DNA from 3 places in the Actinomadura verrucosospora genome. Region 2 is predicted to be linked to each of the others. Evidence: predicted binding sites of a transcription regulator. Region 2 holds the regulator's gene; each other region holds the start of a gene.

The links. The regulator HrcA, encoded in region 2, represses chaperone genes, less so after heat shock. The targets are predictions, from matches to a motif close to TTGGCACTCTCNNNNNGAGAGTGCCAA.
Positions count from the first base shown of each region.
Region 1: the regulator HrcA is predicted to act here: its motif matches at 3,028-3,054, upstream of groL (chaperonin GroEL).
Region 3: the regulator HrcA is predicted to act here: its motif matches at 1,320-1,346, upstream of groES (co-chaperone GroES).

Region 1 covers NZ_BAABEV010000003.1:344,142-350,258, forward strand. Annotated here, with positions in the region: gene thrC (threonine synthase) at 1-679, shown strand, start outside; gene ABD944_RS05745 (MoaD/ThiS family protein) at 695-973, shown strand; gene ABD944_RS05750 (hypothetical protein) at 1,271-2,278, shown strand; gene groL (chaperonin GroEL) at 3,186-4,814, shown strand; gene ABD944_RS05760 (LURP-one-related family protein) at 5,225-5,815, shown strand; gene ABD944_RS05765 (hypothetical protein) at 5,878-6,117, shown strand, end outside.
Region 2 covers NZ_BAABEV010000006.1:117,188-123,304, forward strand. Annotated here, with positions in the region: gene hemW (radical SAM family heme chaperone HemW) at 1-439, shown strand, start outside; gene ABD944_RS09355 (DUF3097 domain-containing protein) at 460-1,272, opposite strand; gene hrcA (heat-inducible transcriptional repressor HrcA) at 1,477-2,487, shown strand; gene dnaJ (molecular chaperone DnaJ) at 2,488-3,621, shown strand; gene ABD944_RS09370 (16S rRNA (uracil(1498)-N(3))-methyltransferase) at 3,728-4,459, shown strand; gene ABD944_RS09375 (hypothetical protein) at 4,475-5,155, opposite strand; gene ABD944_RS09380 (SigE family RNA polymerase sigma factor) at 5,152-5,739, opposite strand; gene ABD944_RS09385 (histidine triad nucleotide-binding protein) at 6,042-6,117, shown strand, end outside.
Region 3 covers NZ_BAABEV010000011.1:55,072-61,188, forward strand. Annotated here, with positions in the region: gene ABD944_RS14890 (THUMP-like domain-containing protein) at 1-1,190, opposite strand, end outside; gene groES (co-chaperone GroES) at 1,471-1,779, shown strand; gene groL (chaperonin GroEL) at 1,865-3,493, shown strand; gene ABD944_RS14905 (sigma-70 family RNA polymerase sigma factor) at 3,780-4,424, shown strand; gene ABD944_RS14910 (hypothetical protein) at 4,421-5,284, shown strand; gene ABD944_RS14915 (DUF5319 domain-containing protein) at 5,331-5,720, opposite strand; gene guaB (IMP dehydrogenase) at 5,964-6,117, shown strand, end outside.

The DNA of each region.
Region 1 (6,117 bases), on a different contig from region 2:
CGTCAACCGGCTCGCGTCCGAGATCGCGGGCGAGCAGGACGACTGGGCGTTCGTCAACGTCAACGTCCGCCCCTACTACGCCGAGGGCTCCAAGACGCTCGGCTACGAGATCGCCGAGCAGCTCGGCTGGCGGCTGCCCGACCAGGTCGTCGTGCCGGTCGCGTCCGGCTCCCAGCTCACCAAGATCGACAAGGCGTTCCAGGAGCTCATCAAGCTGGGCCTGGTGGAGGAGAAGCCGTACCGCGTCTTCGGCGCCCAGGCCTCCGGGTGCGACCCGGTCGCCGCCGCGTTCAAGGCGGGCCACGACGTCGTCCGCCCGGTGAAGCCCGACACGATCGCCAAGTCCCTCGCCATCGGCAACCCGGCCGACGGCCCCTACGTCCTGGACGTGGCCCGCCGCACCGGCGGCGCCGTCGAGGACGTCACCGACGAGCAGGTCGTCGAGGGGATCCGGCTCCTGGCCCGCACCGAGGGGATCTTCGGGGAGACGGCCGGCGGCGTCACCGTCGCGACCCTGCGCAAGCTCATCGAGGCCGGCGCCCTCGACCCGGGCGCCGAGACCGTGATCATCAACTCCGGGGACGGCCTGAAGACCCTGGACGCCGTCGCCCCGGTCGTCGCGCCGTCGGCGAACATCGCCCCGTCCCTGGAGGCGTTCCGCGCCGCGGGCCTCGCCTGAGAACGAAGGAGCAGCATGAGCAGCGTGTCCGTCCGTATCCCGACGATCCTGCGGACCTACACCGGTGGCGAGTCCGAGGTGAAGGCCGAGGGCGCGACCCTGCGCGCGGTCGTCGCCGACCTCGAGGCCAGCTACTCCGGCATCTCCGCCCGCATCCTGGACGACGCGGGCAAGATCCGCCGTTTCGTGAACGTCTACGTCGGGGACGAGGACGTCCGTTTCGCCGAGGGACTCGACACCCCGACGCCCGAGGGCGCCCAGATCTCCATCATCCCCGCGGTGGCGGGCGGCTGACGTCCGTCTCGTCCGCGAGGCCCCGGCACGTCCACCGTGCCGGGGCTTTTCCTTTCACATCTGGCCGATTCCCCCTTCTCCGGAACGCGATTGCCCGGTGGATGCTGGATTGGGCAACTGTTCCTCCCGTCCGGCCAAACGCGCATGGAACAAGTTTTAGCGAGCGCCAGTTTCACGGCTTTGATCTTGATCACCGCCTCTCCGTCACTTGGGTTTCTCGCTGGCCGCGTCCTGGAAGATTGAACCCGGAGTGGCGCTCCCTGGGGCGCCGAACGGCATACGAGAGTGAGGAAAGGCATGAAGCGCATTTTGCGCACGATGGCCGTGACCGGCATAACGATGGGAGCGGCCGTCCTCGCGGCTCCCTCGGCCATGGCCGACATCAACTTCTACGCGGTGGAGAAGGCGTACGTGGGGCACAACGGCCCCACGTACATCAGTGAGAAGGGTCCGGGCGACCTGATCTACACCGACATCACCAAGTCGCCCAAGGCCGCGCCGGTGATCGGGAACAAGCCGGTGAAGACCGGTGACATCACCACGAAGCTCCACGGCGGGAAGCACAACACGGCCGTCACCGGCGTCGAGGGCTCCGAGCAGGAGGCCACCAAGGTCGCGCTCGCCAAGGCGGCCGAGCACCAGGCCGCCGAGCAGCAGGCGGCTCCTCAGCAGGCCGCTCCGCAGCAGGAGTCGCTGCAGGCCGCGCCGGAGCAGGGCGCCGAGCAGGCCGCTCCGCAGCAGGAGGCTGCTCCGCAGCAGGAGGCGCAGCAGGCGGCTCCGCAGCAGGGTGAGCAGCAGGCCGCCCCGCAGCAGAACGCCGAGCAGGCCGCTCCGCAGCAGGACGCGCAGCAGGCCGCTCAGCAGCAGGGCGAGCAGCAGGCGGCTCCGCAGCAGGAGGCGGAGCAGGCTGCTCCGCAGCAGGACGCGCAGCAGGCCGCGCCGGAGCAGGGTGCCGAGCAGGCCGCCCCGCAGCAGGAGGCCCAGCAGGCCGCGCCGGAGCAGCAGGCCGACGCCAACGCTCCGCAGGCCGGACAGCGGCTGGCCACCACGGGGGACCGCCCCGGGCCGGTGCACGTCCATGCGGCCAAGAAGGCGATCGTCGGCCAGAACGGCGACGTCGCCAACATCGAGAACGGCTCGGGCGACGCGATCTTCACGAACCTCAGCGGATCGCCCCGCTCGAACGTCTACGCCGGCAACAGCGCGACGATGACCGGGCCCATCACCAGCCACATCCACGGCGGGAAGCACAACACCGTGATCAACGCGGTCGAGGGCCCCGAGCAGGAGTCCACCAAGCGGTGAACCGCGGTTCCTAGCAGGACACCGAAGCACCACGGCCGCTCCGGCCCGGTCACGCATCGACGCCGGAGCGGCCGCCCAATGTCCGGACCCGTTTGCGGCGGCCCTTTGCCCGGGACCGAAAGAACATCCTCACCATTCGCCATACTCCATGAAAGCGGCCCTAACGGGCCGTGGTGATTCCCGGTGCACCGGGCCGCCGCAAACGTCGTCGCACCGACAGAACCGGCACCAATGGTCCGTGACGAAAAAATCCGCGGCAAAACAGCGGCGCGGGCCGCCGCCGGTGCAATGGCACGCGGAACGGGTGGCCGCTACGGCACCCCCTCTCAGGCGAGGTGCCGGTCCGCGCGGCGTGCGCGGTCGCCGGGTCGAACAGCCGCAGGGTCAGCCCGGAGAAGCCCGGTAGGGGACTCGATCTCGTCGAAGCCGGCGGCGCCGTCGGAGTGGCGGATGGCGCGACCGAGGGTGATCCCGCCCGTGCGCGCAGCCGGACGGCCGGCGTCTGAACGACCGGCGCTCCCCGCGCTCGGACGGCACCTGCTCAAGGCAGAACGAAAGCGTTACGGGGAAGTGAGTCGCTCATGGCGGGACGATGGTTCGGCTGCTCTTCGGAGGGACGCCGCCTGGTGGCCGTCAGCGCTGAAGCGACCCTCCGGTGCAGGTCAGAGCGCTTCCGAGCGGGTCGGCGCGACGCGTGCGGCGGTGATGTGTGGCGCTTGCACTCGGCAGGGTAGAGTGCTAAACAAGCATTGGCACTCTGATGTGGAGAGTGACAACTTCACACAGTCATGGGTCGGGGCGATGAGGCCTCAGGCCGGCGGCGGAATGGAAGTCGTCGGCGGGGCCGTCCGTCGCGGGCGTCGGCTCGATCCGTCTAAGCCACCTTGTTCCGGGAGGACTGGAGCCTATGGCTGCAAAGATGATCGCGTTCGACGAGGAGGCCCGCCGCGGTCTCGAGCGCGGCATGAACCAGCTCGCCGACGCCGTGAAGGTGACCCTTGGTCCCAAGGGCCGCAACGTCGTGCTGGAGAAGAAGTGGGGCGCTCCCACGATCACCAACGACGGTGTGTCGATCGCCAAGGAGATCGAGCTCGAGGACCCGTGGGAGAAGATCGGCGCGGAGCTCGTCAAGGAAGTAGCGAAGAAGACCGACGACGTCGCGGGTGACGGCACCACCACCGCCACCGTGCTGGCCCAGGCGCTGGTGCGCGAGGGTCTGCGCAACGTGGCCGCCGGCGCGAACCCGATGTCGCTCAAGCGCGGCATCGAGGCCGCCGTCGAGCGGGTGAGCGAGGAGCTGTCCAAGCTCGCCAAGGACGTGGAGACCAAGGAGCAGATCGCCTCCACGGCGTCCATCTCCGCGGGCGACCCGCAGATCGGCGAGATGATCGCCGAGGCGATGGACAAGGTCGGCAAGGAAGGCGTCATCACGGTCGAGGAGAGCCAGACCTTCGGTCTGGAGCTCGAGCTGACCGAGGGGATGCGCTTCGACAAGGGCTACATCTCGCACTACTTCGTGACCGACCCCGAGCGGATGGAGGCGGTCCTCGAGGACCCGTACATCCTGATCGTTCAGGGCAAGGCGTCGGCCAACAAGGACCTGCTGCCCGTCCTCGAGGGCGTCATGCAGTCCGGCAAGCCGCTGCTGATCATCGCGGAGGACGTCGAGGGCGAGGCCCTGGCCACCCTGGTCGTCAACAAGATCCGCGGCATCTTCAAGTCCGTGGCCGTGAAGGCGCCGGGCTTCGGCGACCGCCGCAAGGCCATGCTGGGCGACATCGCCACGCTGACCGGCGGCCAGGTCATCAGCGAGGACGTGGGTCTCAAGCTGGAGAACACCACGACCGAGATGCTGGGCCGCGCCCGCAAGGTCGTCATCACCAAGGACGAGACCACCATCGTGGACGGCGCCGGTGACGCCAACGAGATCGCGGGCCGGGTCAACCAGATCCGCACCGAGATCGACAACACCGACTCCGACTACGACCGCGAGAAGCTCCAGGAGCGCCTGGCCAAGCTCGCGGGCGGTGTCGCGGTCATCAAGGCCGGCGCCGCGACGGAGGTCGAGCTCAAGGAGCGCAAGCACCGCATCGAGGACGCCGTCCGCAACGCGAAGGCCGCGGTCGAGGAGGGCATCGTCCCCGGCGGCGGCGTGGCGCTGCTGCAGGCCGGCACCAAGGCGTTCGACAAGCTGGAGCTGGCGGGCGACGAGGCCACCGGTGCGAACATCGTCAAGCGCGCTCTCGAGGAGCCGCTGAAGCAGATCGCCGTCAACGCCGGCCTCGAGGGCGGCGTCGTGGTGGAGCGGGTCCGCAACCTGACCCCGGGCGAGGGCCTGAACGCCGCCACCGGCGAGTACGTCAACATGTTCGAGTCGGGGATCCTCGACCCGGCCAAGGTGACCCGGTCCGCGCTGCAGAACGCCTCGTCGATCGCCGCGCTGTTCCTCACCACCGAGGCCGTCATCGCCGAGAAGCCCGAGAAGAACCCGGCCCCGGCGGGCGGCATGCCCGACGCCGGCGGCATGGACTTCTGAGCGAGTCCGCGGTTCGCACTTCCGAGTGCATGTGAAAGGGGCGGTTCCTTCGGGAACCGCCCCTTTCCGCGTCCGCGAGGGCCGGTGCGGGTCGAAGCCCTGGTTCGGGCAGGACGACGCTCTGTGGAAGCCCGTAGGGGCGCGGAGATGTCCGTGGGGATGCTCAGGGGACGCCGGGCCGAAAGAAGAATGTTTCTCGGACGGGCACCCCGGGCCACGGCGGTGCAGGTCAGTGAGCCGGGCGCGGGCGCGGCGATTCCGCCGGGCGGAGACGGGCGCGCAAAGTGCTTCCCCTGCGGGCCCGGCGCTTGGCAGGATCGCCGGTTGGAGGGCGTGCCGCCGAGGACGCGGGCGCAGGCGAAGTGAACAGTGAGGCGGTCGCCGATGCGGCCGACGAGGCAGGAGAACACGTGAGCGAAGTGTTCAGCTCCCCGGTGCTCAGGGTCGAACAGCCTCGCAGGGGACCGTTGGCCAAGTCGCGGTACAAGGTGCTGGACGAAGGCGGGACCGTCCTCGCCATCGCGGCGCCGACCGACGACAAGGGCAACGCCGCGGTCATGCGCGGACTGTTCCCCGGCAAGTCGAACCTCGACGCCCGAGCCGTCCTGCTGACGACGCCCGACGGCGACCCCCTGTACGTCGTGGACAAGCAGAGCGGCCGGGAGTACACCGAGATCCTCCGGCCGGACGGAGAGCGCGTCGGCTCCTTCGTCACCGAGAGGGTCGGCCGCCGCTACGTCGTCTACGACGACGACGGGACGCTCATCGGCACGGTCGAGGTCGACGTGCCGCGCAACAACTTCGAGGTGAAGGACGCCGACGGCGGCAAGGTGGCGCACGTCCGCAAGAAGTGGGCGGGCCTCGCCACCCACCTGCTCACGACCGCCGACAAGTACGCGGTGGAGATCGCCGACCCCGTCCGGGAACCGCTGCGGACGATGGCGGTCATGACGGCCATCGTCATGGACATGAACCTGCACGAGGCCAAAGAGATCACCTGACAGACCGGAGGCCGCCCCACGGAGGGGTTCCCGGCTCCCGCCAGGCGAGGTACGTTCCGGTCGTGCAGGCCATGTCCGGGCGCCCGAACGGCTGGCGGATCTCGCCGGCGATTCCGACGATCGCGAACTGCGCGCTGGCCGTCCTCTGGCTCTTCTCGGCCCTCGGCGGCTGGGGCGACGCCGCCTTCTGCGGTGAGGACGAGGGCCGAGACCTGGAATGCGCGGCCGGATTCGAGGGCGCCGTGCGGATCTCGGCGCCCGTGGCGGTCGCCGCCGCGGCCGTCGCCGTCACGGCGTGGTCG
Region 2 (6,117 bases):
CGAGCTGCTCAGCGGCAACGGCCTGCACTGGTACGAGATCTCCAACTGGGCCGCCGACCCGCGTGCCGCATGCCGGCACAACATGCTCTACTGGACGGGCGCCGACTGGTGGGGCGTCGGCCCGGGCGCCCACAGCCACGTCGGCGGCACCCGCTGGTGGAACGTCAAGCACCCCGCCGCCTACGCCGCCCGCCTCGCCGAGGGCACCACGCCCGCCCACGCCAGGGAGATCCTCACCGACGAGGACCGGCACATCGAACGCGTCATGCTCGAACTGCGCCTCGCCCAGGGCTGCCCCGCCCACCTCCTGGACGACGGCGCCGCCCGCAGAGCGATAGCCGACGGCCTGGTCGAGCCCGCCCCCTACGAGCAGGGCCGAGCCGTCCTCACCCTTAAGGGCCGCCTTCTGGCCGACGCCGTGGTCCGAGCCCTCACCTGACCTCCCCCAGGGGCCCTGGGCTAGGCGGTCACGAAGTCGATGAGTTCCTCCACGCGGCCGAGGAGGGCGGGCTCCAGGTCGGTGTAGGCGTTCACGGAGCCGAGGATGCGTTTCCAGGCGGCGCCCGTGTCGTCGCCCCAGCCGAGTTCGGCGATCACGCCCTCCTTCCAGGGGACGCCGCGGGGGATGCGGGGCCAGGCGCGGATGCCGACGGCCGCGGGCTTGACGGCCTCCCAGATGTCGATGAAGGGGTGGCCGGTCACGAGGACGTGCGGCGAGGTGACCCGGGCGGCGATCCGCGACTCCTTGGACCCGTCCACGAGGTGGTCGACCAGGACGCCGAGGCGCCGTCCCTCCTCGGGGGCGAACTCCTCGACGATGGCGGGCAGGTCGTCCACGCCTTCGAGGTACTCGACGACGACGCCCTCGACGCGCAGGTCGTGGCCCCAGATCTTCTCGACCAGCTCGGCGTCGTGGAGGCCCTCCACGTAGATGCGGCTCTCCTTGGCGACCTGCGCCCGCAGGCCCCGGACGGCGATCGACCCGGAGGCCGACCGCGCCGGGCCCGCGGGCGCGGCGGAGGGCCGGACGAGGGTGACCGGTTTCCCATCGATGAGGAACCCGGACCTGGTCAGCGGGAAGACCCGGCGCTTGCCGAACCGGTCCTCCAGGGTGACGCCGAACTTGTCGCAGCCGACCACGGCGCCGCAGAATCCGCTGTCGGGATCCTCGGCGACCAGGCCGGGCTCGGCGGGAACCTCCGGGATCTGGCCTTTGCGGGGCAGCCGCCAGTCGCCGCCCAGCACGTCGTTTCCGTAGTTCTTACTCCGCACAGATCCGCACATTAACCGGGCGGGACGCCCGTGCGGCGCCGCCCCGCGTTCTTCGGCGTGGCGGCGGTTTCCCGGCCGGATAGGATCACGCAGCCATGCGGAGAGTGCGGGGGCGCTCCAGTCGAGCCGTCCGGGCCGTAGACTTGGCACTCGAAAGCAAGGAGTGCCAGTGGCACGGACCGGCCGGACGAAGGAGGTGACATCGTGCTGGACGACCGGAAACTAGCGGTCCTGCGCGCCATCGTCGAGGACTACGTCTCCACCAACGAGCCGGTGGGATCCAAGGCGCTGGCCGACCGGCACAACCTCGGGGTGTCGCCCGCGACCATCCGCAACGACATGGCGGTGCTGGAGGAGCAGGGCTACATCGCCCAGCCCCACACCAGCGCCGGGCGCGTTCCCACCGACAAGGGCTACCGGCTGTTCGTCGACCGGCTGTCCACGATCAAGCCGCTGTCGGTCGCCGAGCGCCGCGCGATCGAGACGTTCCTGTCGGGGGCCTACGACCTCGACGACGTCGTCGGCCGGACGGTGCGGCTGCTCGCGCAGCTGACCCGGCAGGTCGCGGTGGTGCAGTACCCGTCGCTGACCCGCTCGGCGGTCCGGCACGTGGAGCTGGTCCCGGTGGCGGAGGGGCGGCTGCTGCTCGTCCTGATCACCAACACCGGCCGGGTCGAGCAGCGGGTCATCGAGACCGGGCAGATCTCCGAGGAATCGATCGGCCACCTGCGGGCGTTGCTCAACACGTGCCTGGACGGGCTCGGCTTCGGCGAGGTCCCGGCGGCCGTGGCGGACCTGCCCGACAAGGTGGGCCCGGACGAGCGGCCGGTGGCGGCGGCGGTCCTGTCGGTCCTGCTGGAGACGCTCGTCGAGAAGCACGAGGAGAAGATCGTTTTCGCCGGGGCGGCCAACCTCGCCGCCGTGGACTTCTCGCAGAGCCTGCGGGAGGTGCTGGTGGCGCTGGAGGAGCAGGTGGTCCTCATGCGGCTGCTCGGCGAGACCGGCGACTCCTCTACAGTTACGGTGCGGATCGGCACCGAGAACCCCGACCTGGGGCTCAAGTCGACCTCGGTCGTCGCCGCCGACTACGGGGTGGGCGACCTCACTCTGGCCCGGCTGGGAGTGCTCGGGCCGACACGCATGGATTACCCCAGCACGATGGGAGCGGTACGGGCAGTGGCACGCTACGTGGGACAGATCCTGGCGGGGTCGTAAGTGGCGAACGACTACTACGCGACCCTGGGCGTCCGGCGGGACGCCAGCGCCGACGAGGTCAAGAAGGCCTACCGCCGGCTCGCGCGGGAACTCCACCCGGACGTCAACCCGGATCCGGAGACCCAGGAGCGGTTCAAGGAGATCACCCAGGCCTACGAGGTGCTCTCCGACCCCAAGAAGCGCGAGATGTACGACCTCGGCGCGGACCCGTTCGCGTCCGCGGGCGGGGCCGGGGCCGGCGGGTTCGGCGGCGCCGGGTTCCCGTTCAGCGACATCATGGACGCCTTCTTCGGCACCGCGACCTCGCGGGGCCCGCGGTCGCGCGCGCGGCGCGGCCGCAACGCGACGCTGCGGGTCGAGCTCGACCTCGCCGAGACCGCGTTCGGCACCACCCGCGAGCTGTCCATCGACACGGCGGTCGCCTGCACGACCTGCGAGGGGTCGGGCTGCGCGCCCGGCACCCACCCGGAGACGTGCGAGACGTGCCACGGCCGCGGCGAGGTGCAGCAGGTCCAGCGCTCGTTCCTCGGCCAGGTCATGACGGCCCGGCCGTGCCCGGCGTGCGGCGGCTTCGGCTCGGTGATCCGCAACCCGTGCACCGAGTGCTCCGGCGACGGCCGGGTCCGCACCCGGCGCACCGTCAAGGTCAAGATCCCGGCCGGCGTGGAGAACGGCATCCACATCCAGCTCGCCGGCGAGGGCGAGATCGGCCCGGGCGGCGGCCCGCCCGGCGACCTGTTCCTGGAGATCGTGGAGAAGCCGCACCCGATCTTCGAGCGGGAGGGCGACGACCTGCACTGCACGGTCGAGATCCCGATGACGGCGGCGGCGCTCGGGACCAGCGTCACGATCGAGACGCTGGACGCCGCCGAGAGCGTCGACATCAAGCCCGGAACGCAGTCGGGGCAGGTCATCACGCTCTACAACCGGGGCGTCCGGCACCTCAACGAGAGCGGCCGCGGCGATCTGATGATCCACGTCAACGTGGAGACGCCGAACAGGCTCGACGAGGAGCAGGAGGAGCTGCTGCGGCGGCTCGCGGTGCTGCGCGGCGAGGAGCGCCCGCCCGGCAGGTTCGCCCCCGGGCAGCGCGGCGTGTTCTCCCGTCTCAAGGACGTCTTCAACCAGCACTGAAGCGCGGTGGCGGCGGCCTACGAGGAAGGCCGCCGCGGCGATTGAGGAGCAGGGTGGCAGCGATGAGCGACGCCCGCCGGAGCCCCGGTTCCCCCGGACGGCCCGGATGAGCCCGCCGGTCTTTCTCGCCGGAACCGCCGAGCTGGAACGCGACCGCGTCCTGCTCGACGGGCCCGAGGGCCGGCACGCGGCGGCCGTGCGGCGGCTGCGGCCGGGGGAGCGGGTCGACCTGACCGACGGCGAGGGCCTGCTGGCCGAATGCGTCGTCACCGCGGCCGACCGGGCGTCCCTCACGCTGGACGTGCTGGCCCGGCACCGGGAGCCCGTGCCCGCGCCCCGCCTCGTGGTCGTCCAGGCCCTCCCGAAGGGCGACCGGGGCGAGCTCGCGGTCGAGACCATGACCGAGGTCGGCGTCGACGAGATCGTCCCGTGGTCGGCGTCCCGGTGCGTCACCCGCTGGCGCCCGGAGCGGCGCGACAAGGCCCTCGGACGCTGGCGCGCGACCGCCCGCGAGGCCGGCAAGCAGGCGCGGCGCGGCCGCCTGCCCGAGGTGGCGGAGCTGGAGTCCACCGAGGACGTCGCCGAGCGGATCGCCGGCGCGTCCCTCGCCCTGGTCCTGCACGAGGAGGCCGAGGCGCCGCTGAGCGCCGTGGAGCCGCCCGAGCGGGGCGACATCGTCCTCGTGGTCGGCCCCGAGGGCGGGATCAGCGAGGACGAGCTGGAGCGCTTCGCCGCGGCGGGCGGGCGTCCGGCTCGGCTCGGCCCGACCGTCCTGCGCACCTCGACCGCGGGAGTCGCGGCGGCCAGCGTGCTGCTGGCCGCCACCGGCCGCTGGTAGCGCCGGCGGGCGCCGTCACGGGGTGGTGGCGGGGTTCTGCTCGGTCGTCACCGCGGGCTCGCTCGTCTCGGACGGCGTCGGCTGCTCGGTGGGCTTGCTCGGCGGCGGGGGCGTCGTGGACGTGGGCGGGGCCGGCGTCGTGGGGGGCGCCTGCGTCGGGGTCTCGCTCGGGCACGGCGTGGTCGCCTGCGTCGGCGTGGCGGTCGAGCCGGCCGAGGCGCCCGGCGAGGGGATGCGGCACGACGACAGCCCCGGCGAGGAGCTGGTGCTCGGCGTCTGCGGGGTGCTCGGCTCTCCCGACGTGCTGGCGCCCGGCGAGGACGGGACGGGGAACTCGGGGTCGATCCCCGGGCCGGTGCGGTCCCCGGCGGTGTCGTCGCCCCTGTCGCCGGACGGGCTGTTGCTGCCGACCGACTGCTGGATCATGTCGATCGTCTGCGGCGCCGTCACGCCCAGCCCGGCGATCAGCACTGCCGCCGCCACGGCGAGGAGGGGGCGCGCCCAGTTCACGGTGAACCGGTCGAACCCGAAACGCGCCGGGCCGAACCGTCCGAGGCCGGTCCGGCGGCGCCGGCCGTCGGCGATACGGGCCTGGATGCGCTCCAGGCCGTCGCCCGCGGGGTTGACCGAGTCCGCCTCCGCGTGCAGGGCGCGGCGGAGGATCTCGCCGTGCTCGTCGTGGGGGTCGGTGGTCATGAGAACTGCTCCAGGACGTTGCGTAGCGCGGTCATGCCGCGCGCCGTATGACTCTTCACGGCGCCGCGGGAGATGCCCATCGCGTTGGCGATCTCCGCTTCGGACAGATCGGCGTAGTAGCGAAGGACGAGCGCCTCCCGCTGGCGGGCGGGGAGCCGGGAGAGCGCGTCGATCACCGCCGAGCGCTCCAGCTCTCCGATGGCGCCGGCTTCCGCGCTCGGCGCGTCGGGCAGGCCCTTGGGGGCGTACTTCTCGACGACGGCGCGGTGCCGGAGCACCGATCGCGACCGGTTGACCACCGACTGGCGCAGGTACGACAGGGCCTTGTCCGGGTCGCGCAGCCGGCGCCAGCCGCCGTGCATCGCGACGAACGCGTCCTGCACGACCTCCTCGGCCGTCCCCGCGTCCCGGACGAGCATGGCCGCCAGGCGCACCAGCGAACGGTAGTTGGCGCTGTAGAGGGCGGTCACCGCCTGATCGGCGTCCCAGGCGACGGCCACCGCGCCCGCCGTGCCCCTGGCCACGAGGGTCTCGGTCACGTCAGTGGGACGCGCACCCTCGTCGCTCGGTTTACGAAAGGGCATGTCCTGGTTTGCCTCGGTCACCTATCCGCCGCCTTTGCCGGCCCCCCGCCGTCCATTCGGACGGGCGCGTCCGAACCGACGTGATCCGGGCGTTCCCGCCGGGGGCGAGATGTGCCGCAACGCCTTGCGAACCGGGGGGTTACGCCTGAGCTGACAACCTTAGCCAGTGGCCGGTCGAAATGCCGACCGCTACGGCGATTCGATCGACGGGAATCCTGTCCGGCCGGGACGGCCGCGATCCGTGCCCGCGCCGGTCCCGATAGGATTTCCGCGCGGTCGCGGACCGCCGCGAGGGGAGACAGATGACCGACTGCCTGTTCTGCAAGATCGTTTCTGGGGACGTGCCCGCCACGATCGTCCGCGAGTCGGCGGGGACGG
Region 3 (6,117 bases), on a different contig from region 2:
CCCACGCGCGTCACCACGACGGTCAGCTCCTTGGCGCCGCGGCCCGCGCGGCGCCCGCCGAAGCCGAGGTCGCGGCGGAGCCGGTCGACGTCGACGGCGGAACCGCGCTTCTTGACGGTCAGCACGCCGATCTCGCGGCGGCGCAGCTCGGCGCGCAGCCGCTTCACGGAGAACGCCATCACGTCCTCCACCTCGTAGGCGGAGGCGAAGGGCGTCGGGCGCAGCTCGTCGGAGGTGACGTACGCGATGTGCGGGTCCGCCAAGCCGCCCCCGACCAGTTCCGCGACTTCGCCGACCAAGTGGGCCCGGATCACGGCGCCATCAGGCTCGTACAGGTAACGGCCCCACGCGCGTACGTCCGGGTCGTCCAGACCTTGGGGGGTCATGGTCCACACCTGGGGCTCTGTTCCCGAGAGATGGGTGTCGGACGCGAGGAGAGTGGCCCGCCGACCCACCGGCCCGGCCAGCCCGCCCAGCCAGAGGGCTGCTTCCTTGACCTCGCCCCCTACCGAGATCCACTCGGCCTCCGCGTCGTCCGGTACGGCCTCATGCGGGATGCCGGGCGCGACCTTCACGCAGGCCGCGGGCACCTGGCCGGCCATGGCCAGGACGACGTCGAGCGGCGGCTCATACGAACGGGGATCGAAGACACGGCCCCGCGCCGTGCGCCGCCCAGGATCGGCGAAGACCGCGTCGAACCCGGACGGGTCCTCCTCGGTGGCGTCCCCGACGCGGACGGAGGCGAGACCGTCCAGCCCGAAGACGGCCAGGTTGGCACGGGCCACCTCGGCGGTCAGCGGGTCCAGTTCCACGCCGTCCCCGGCCAGGCCCGCGCGCGCTCGGGCGATGAGGTCGGCGCCTATCCCGCATCCGAGCTCCAGCACGCGCGCGCCGGGCGGCCGGTCCGCGAACCTTCCGGCACGGTAGGCCGCCACGCTCGCGCGCGTCGACTGCTCAAGCCCCGCCTGCGTGAAGTACATGCGGTCGGCGTCCGCCCCGAACTTGGCCCGTGCCCTTTTGCGCAACCGGACCTGCGTCAGCGCGGCGGCCACGAGCGCGGGATCGTGCCGCTCCCGCAGGCGGGACGCCGTGGCGAGCAGTCCGTCCTCGCTCACGTCCGCCTCGGCCGTCTCCCTCAGGAGCGCCTGGCCGGAGGGGGTGCTCAGGGCCCGGAACGACGCGATGTCCATAGGGTGGAAGTTAGCGGCCGAGCCGGACGGCGGAGACCGGACGGCGGCCGCGGGTGAACCTCTGGAGACGGTCGCCGGGCGGGCCCGTGTCCGTGTTGACGGGGTACCGGGCACGGAATAGTCTCACGACTGGCACTCTCAAGGGTAGAGTGCCAAATACAGCGACGAAGGTCGGTCTGGCACCCGCGACGGCAGGCCGGTCCAGGGTCGCCTCTTCTGTCACATGTGCTGGTCGGTCATCCGTGGCCGGCCGAGGACCAATCGAAGGGGAGGTCAGATCGTGACGACCGCCACCAAGGTTGTTCTCAAGCCGCTTGAGGACCGCATCGTCGTCCAGCCGCTTGAGGCCGAGACCACCACCGCGTCGGGCCTGGTGATTCCGGACACCGCCAAGGAGAAGCCCCAGGAGGGCACCGTCCTTGCCGTTGGCCCGGGTCGCGTCGACGACAAGGGCGAGCGCGTCCCCGTCGACGTCAAGGTCGGCGAGGTCGTGCTCTACAGCAAGTACGGCGGCACCGAGGTCAAGTACAACGGCGAGGAATACCTCGTCCTCTCGGCCCGCGACGTGCTCGCGGTCATCGAGAAGTAATCACCGAGACGTGATGCACCCGCCCCGGTCGGCGCCGCCTTCGGGCGGCCCGCCGGGGCGGATCGCGTGAAAGAGGAGTATCCGCATGGCGAAGATCCTGGAGTTCGAGGAGGACGCTCGCCGGGCTCTTGAGCGCGGCGTCAACGCTCTCGCGGACGCCGTCAAGGTGACGATCGGCCCGCGCGGCCGCAACGTCGTCATCGACAAGAAGTTCGGCGCGCCGACGATCACCAACGACGGCGTCACCATCGCCCGCGAGGTGGAGCTGGAGGACCCCTACGAGAACCTCGGGGCCCAGCTCGCCAAGGAAGTGGCGACCAAGACCAACGACATCGCGGGCGACGGCACCACCACGGCGACCGTCCTCGCGCAGGCGCTGGTCCGCGAGGGGACCCGCAACGTGGCGGCCGGCGCCTCGCCGCTCGCCCTCAAGCGGGGCATCGACGCGGCCGCCCAGTACGTCTCCGACCAGCTGCTGAAGTCGGCCCGCGAGGTCGAGGAGAAGGGCGAGATCGCGCACGTCGCGACCATCTCCGCGCAGGACCCGCAGATCGGCGAGCTGATCGCCGAGGCGTTCGAGAAGGTCGGCAAGGACGGCGTCATCACCGTCGAGGAGGCCCACACGATGGGCCTCGAACTGGAGTTCACCGAGGGCCTCCAGTTCGACAAGGGCTACCTGTCGCCGCACATGGTCACCGACCACGAGCGCATGGAGGCCGTCCTGGAGGACGCCTACGTGCTGATCGTGGACGGCAAGATCTCCAACGTGCAGGAGTTCCTGCCGCTGGCCGAGAAGGTCGCCCAGACCAAGAAGCCGCTGCTCGTGGTGGCCGAGGACGTCGAGGGCGAGGCGCTGGCGCTGCTCGTCGCCAACAAGATCCGCGGCACCTTCCTGTCCGTCGCGGTCAAGGCGCCCGGCTTCGGCGACCGCCGCAAGGCGATGCTCGGCGACATGGCCACCCTGACCGGCGGCCAGGTCGTCAGCGAGGCGATCGGCCTCAAGCTCGACTCGATCGGGCTGGAGGACCTCGGCCGCGCCCGCCGGATCACCGTCACCAAGGACGCCACCACCATCGTCGACGGCGAGGGCTCGGCGGACGAGGTCACCGCCCGGATCAACCAGATCAAGGTGGAGATCGAGAACAGCGACTCCGACTGGGACCGCGAGAAGCTGCAGGAGCGCCTGGCCAAGCTGGCCGGCGGCGTCTGCGTGCTGCGCGTCGGCGCCGCCACCGAGGTGGAGCTGAAGGAGAAGAAGCACCGCCTGGAGGACGCCATCTCGGCGACCCGCGCGGCGATCGAGGAGGGCATCGTCTCCGGCGGCGGCAGCGCCCTGGTGCACGTCGCCAAGGAGGGCTTCGGCGCCCTCGGCCTGTCCGGCGACGAGGCGACCGGCGCCGAGGCGGTCCGCCGCGCGCTGCCCGAGCCGCTGCGCTGGATCTCCGAGAACGCCGGCCAGGAGGGCTACGTCGTCGTCTCCAAGGTGGAGGCGCTGCAGGCCGGGCACGGCTACAACGCCGCCACCGGCGAGTACGGCGACCTGATCGCCCAGGGCGTCATCGACCCGGTGAAGGTCACCCGCTCGGCGGTCACCAACGCCGCCTCCATCGCGGGCATGCTCCTCACCACCGAGGCGCTCGTGGTCGACAAGCCGGAGGAGGCCGACGAGGCCGCCGGCGGCGGCCACGGCCACGGCCACGGTCACGGCCACTGAGATCGGCCGACCGGCGGGCTCGTCCCGTCCGGGGAGCGTAGGCGAGGCCCCCGTCCGTCCGGGCGGGGGCCTCGCCGCGTCCCGGCCGGGTGGCCGTCCCGCCGCCGGAGAAAGCGCGTCTTCGCCCGCAGAAGTCCGCCACGCCCGGCAGCGCGATGACCACGACGCGTAATAACTCCAGGTTCGCTCCCGCACTGTGACCATTCCGTTGTAGACGACAGTGGAGACACGCCCGGGGGTGCTGGGCATCATGCTTGACGTGACCGAGGGAAGCTTCGCCGGAACCATGGCCGCGCGTGCTGCCGACCCCTCGAACGGGCCCGCCCCTCCCGCCCCCCGTTCGGCGCGGGCGCTGCGCGCCGCCGACGCGGGCGACGGCGACCTCAGGGAGCTGACCCATCTCGCCGTGCAGGGCGACCCGGGCGCCATCGAGGTCCTCATCGCCGAGGTGCGGCCCATGATCGTCCGGTACTGCCGGGCCCGGCTCGGCCGGGTCTCCGGGCAGTACCACATCGCCGACGACGTGGCGCAGGAGGTCTGCATCGCCGTCCTGTCGGCCCTGCCCCGCTACCGGGACATGGGCCGGCCGTTCGCGTCCTTCGTCTTCGGCATCGCCGCGCACAAGATCGCGGACGCGCTGCGCAGCGCGGTCCGCGCCGCCGTCCCCACCGAGGACCTGCCGGACGGTCCGGACGACCGCCCGGGCCCCGAGGAGACGGTGGTCCGCTACATCGAGGCGCAGCGCGCCCGCGACCTGCTCACCCGGTTGCCCGAGCACCAGCGCGAGCTCGTGCTGCTGCGGGTCGTCGCGGGCCTGTCGGCGGAGGAGACCGGTAATGTGCTGGGCATGTCCGCGGGGGCGGTACGGGTCGCGCAGCACCGGGCCCTGGCCCGGCTGCGCGCGATGGCCAGAGAGGAGTCGATCGCTTGACGGAGCGCGGCCCCCTCACCGGCCTGCGGGGCGCCCCGGATCCGGACGACCCCGCCCGCCGCGGCGACGCCCCGGCGCAGGCGCCGCGGTCCCGTCCGCCTGCCGTCCCGCCCGTGGACCTTTCCGCAGTCCGGCGGACCGACGCGCTCTTCGAGTCGCTGGCGGCCCGAGGCGCTGCCGGTTCCGCCGCTCCTGGTGAGAGCCCCGGCGAGGCCCGGGCCGAAGCCCGCCCCGCCGTCCCGCAGGACGACGACCGCGACCCCGCGGAGCCCTCCGACGACCGCGACCCCGCGGTGCGGCTCCTGCGCGCCCTGATCGTCGACGTCGACGACCCGGCCTGCGACGCCCCCGAACCGCCGGCCCCGTCGGGGCCCGGCCCGCGCCGCCGCGGGCCGCGCACCATCGTGGCCCTGGGCGTGGCCGGCGCCGTCCTCGCCAGCAGCGGCGTCGCGGCCGCGGGCGGCGGCGTCTCCGAACGCACCACGGCGTCCCCGACGCCGGCCGCGTCCGGCGTGGCGGAGGAGGTCGACACGACGGCCGACACCGACGCCGGCGCGCTCCAGCGTCCGCGGCCGCCCGTGCGCCCGGCCCCGGAGGCGGGACGCCCCGCCGCGCGCACGCCGTCCGAGGCCCCGGACCGCGGTGAGGGCCGGCAGCTCAGGCGCCGCCCGGACGGGCCCTTCCCCCGTCACCTGCCGCGCCGCCTTCCGCGCAGGCAGGAGGCCCCGACGATGTTCGCGGAGCCGGTGGAGAGGCCCGACGCGCAGCCGCTCGCCGACCCGCGTCCCCGTCTCGACGATCTGCGCCGCCTGGCCCGCAAACGCGCCCTCGACTACCAGAACCGCCCCACCGACGACTGACGGCGCCCCGCGCCCCTCGCGTCCGGATCGGTGCGGGCTCGGGCGGTCAGTTCTCGTCGCGCCCCTCTTCGCTGTCGATCACGCCGTCGACGTAGCCGCGGGCGTACTCCCAGCTGACGTAGTCGACGGGATCGGGGGAGAGCGCGGGCTCGTGCACGCGGGGGAGGCCCTCGTCGAGCAGGTGGCGCAGGTTGCCGTGCAGCAGCTCCCAGTCGATGTAGTGCATCTTGCCGCAGTCGCCGCAGTCGACCGTGAGGCCGCGCACCCCGAGCGGCTCCAGCAGGGCCCGGAAGACCTCCAGGTCGGCGAGGTCGGCCAGCACGTCCTCCCGCTCCGTCACGCTGAGCGGAGCGGTTTCGTCGCCCGGGTCGCCGAGCGCCGCCGCCGGATCCTCCGGATCTCCGGCGAACGGGTCGAGCGGAGCATCGTCGTGCACACCCCCACGCTACTGCGGGACGCCCCGGGAGGTGCACCCCCCGGCCTCCTCCGTGCGCGAACGAGCGCGAAGCGCGCGTGCACGGAGGGGAATGCGAAGGAGCGCCCGGCGTGTTGGCAGATGTCATCAAGACCACGTGAGCGCCGCGCCCAAAGCCCGCCCGGCCGTCGGCCCAGCCCCTACCATGGGGACAGGGTCCCTTGTGACCTGGCCCGATGCCGCCACCACCACGGGAAGGTTGTCATGAACCCCGCCGCCGAGCCCGACAAGTTCCTCCCGCAGGGCCTGACCTTCGACGACGTGCTCCTGCTGCCGGGCTACTCCGACCTGCAGCCCGGCGAGGCCGACACCACGACCCGGCTGACCCGCGAGATCTCGCTGCGGATCCCGCTCGTCT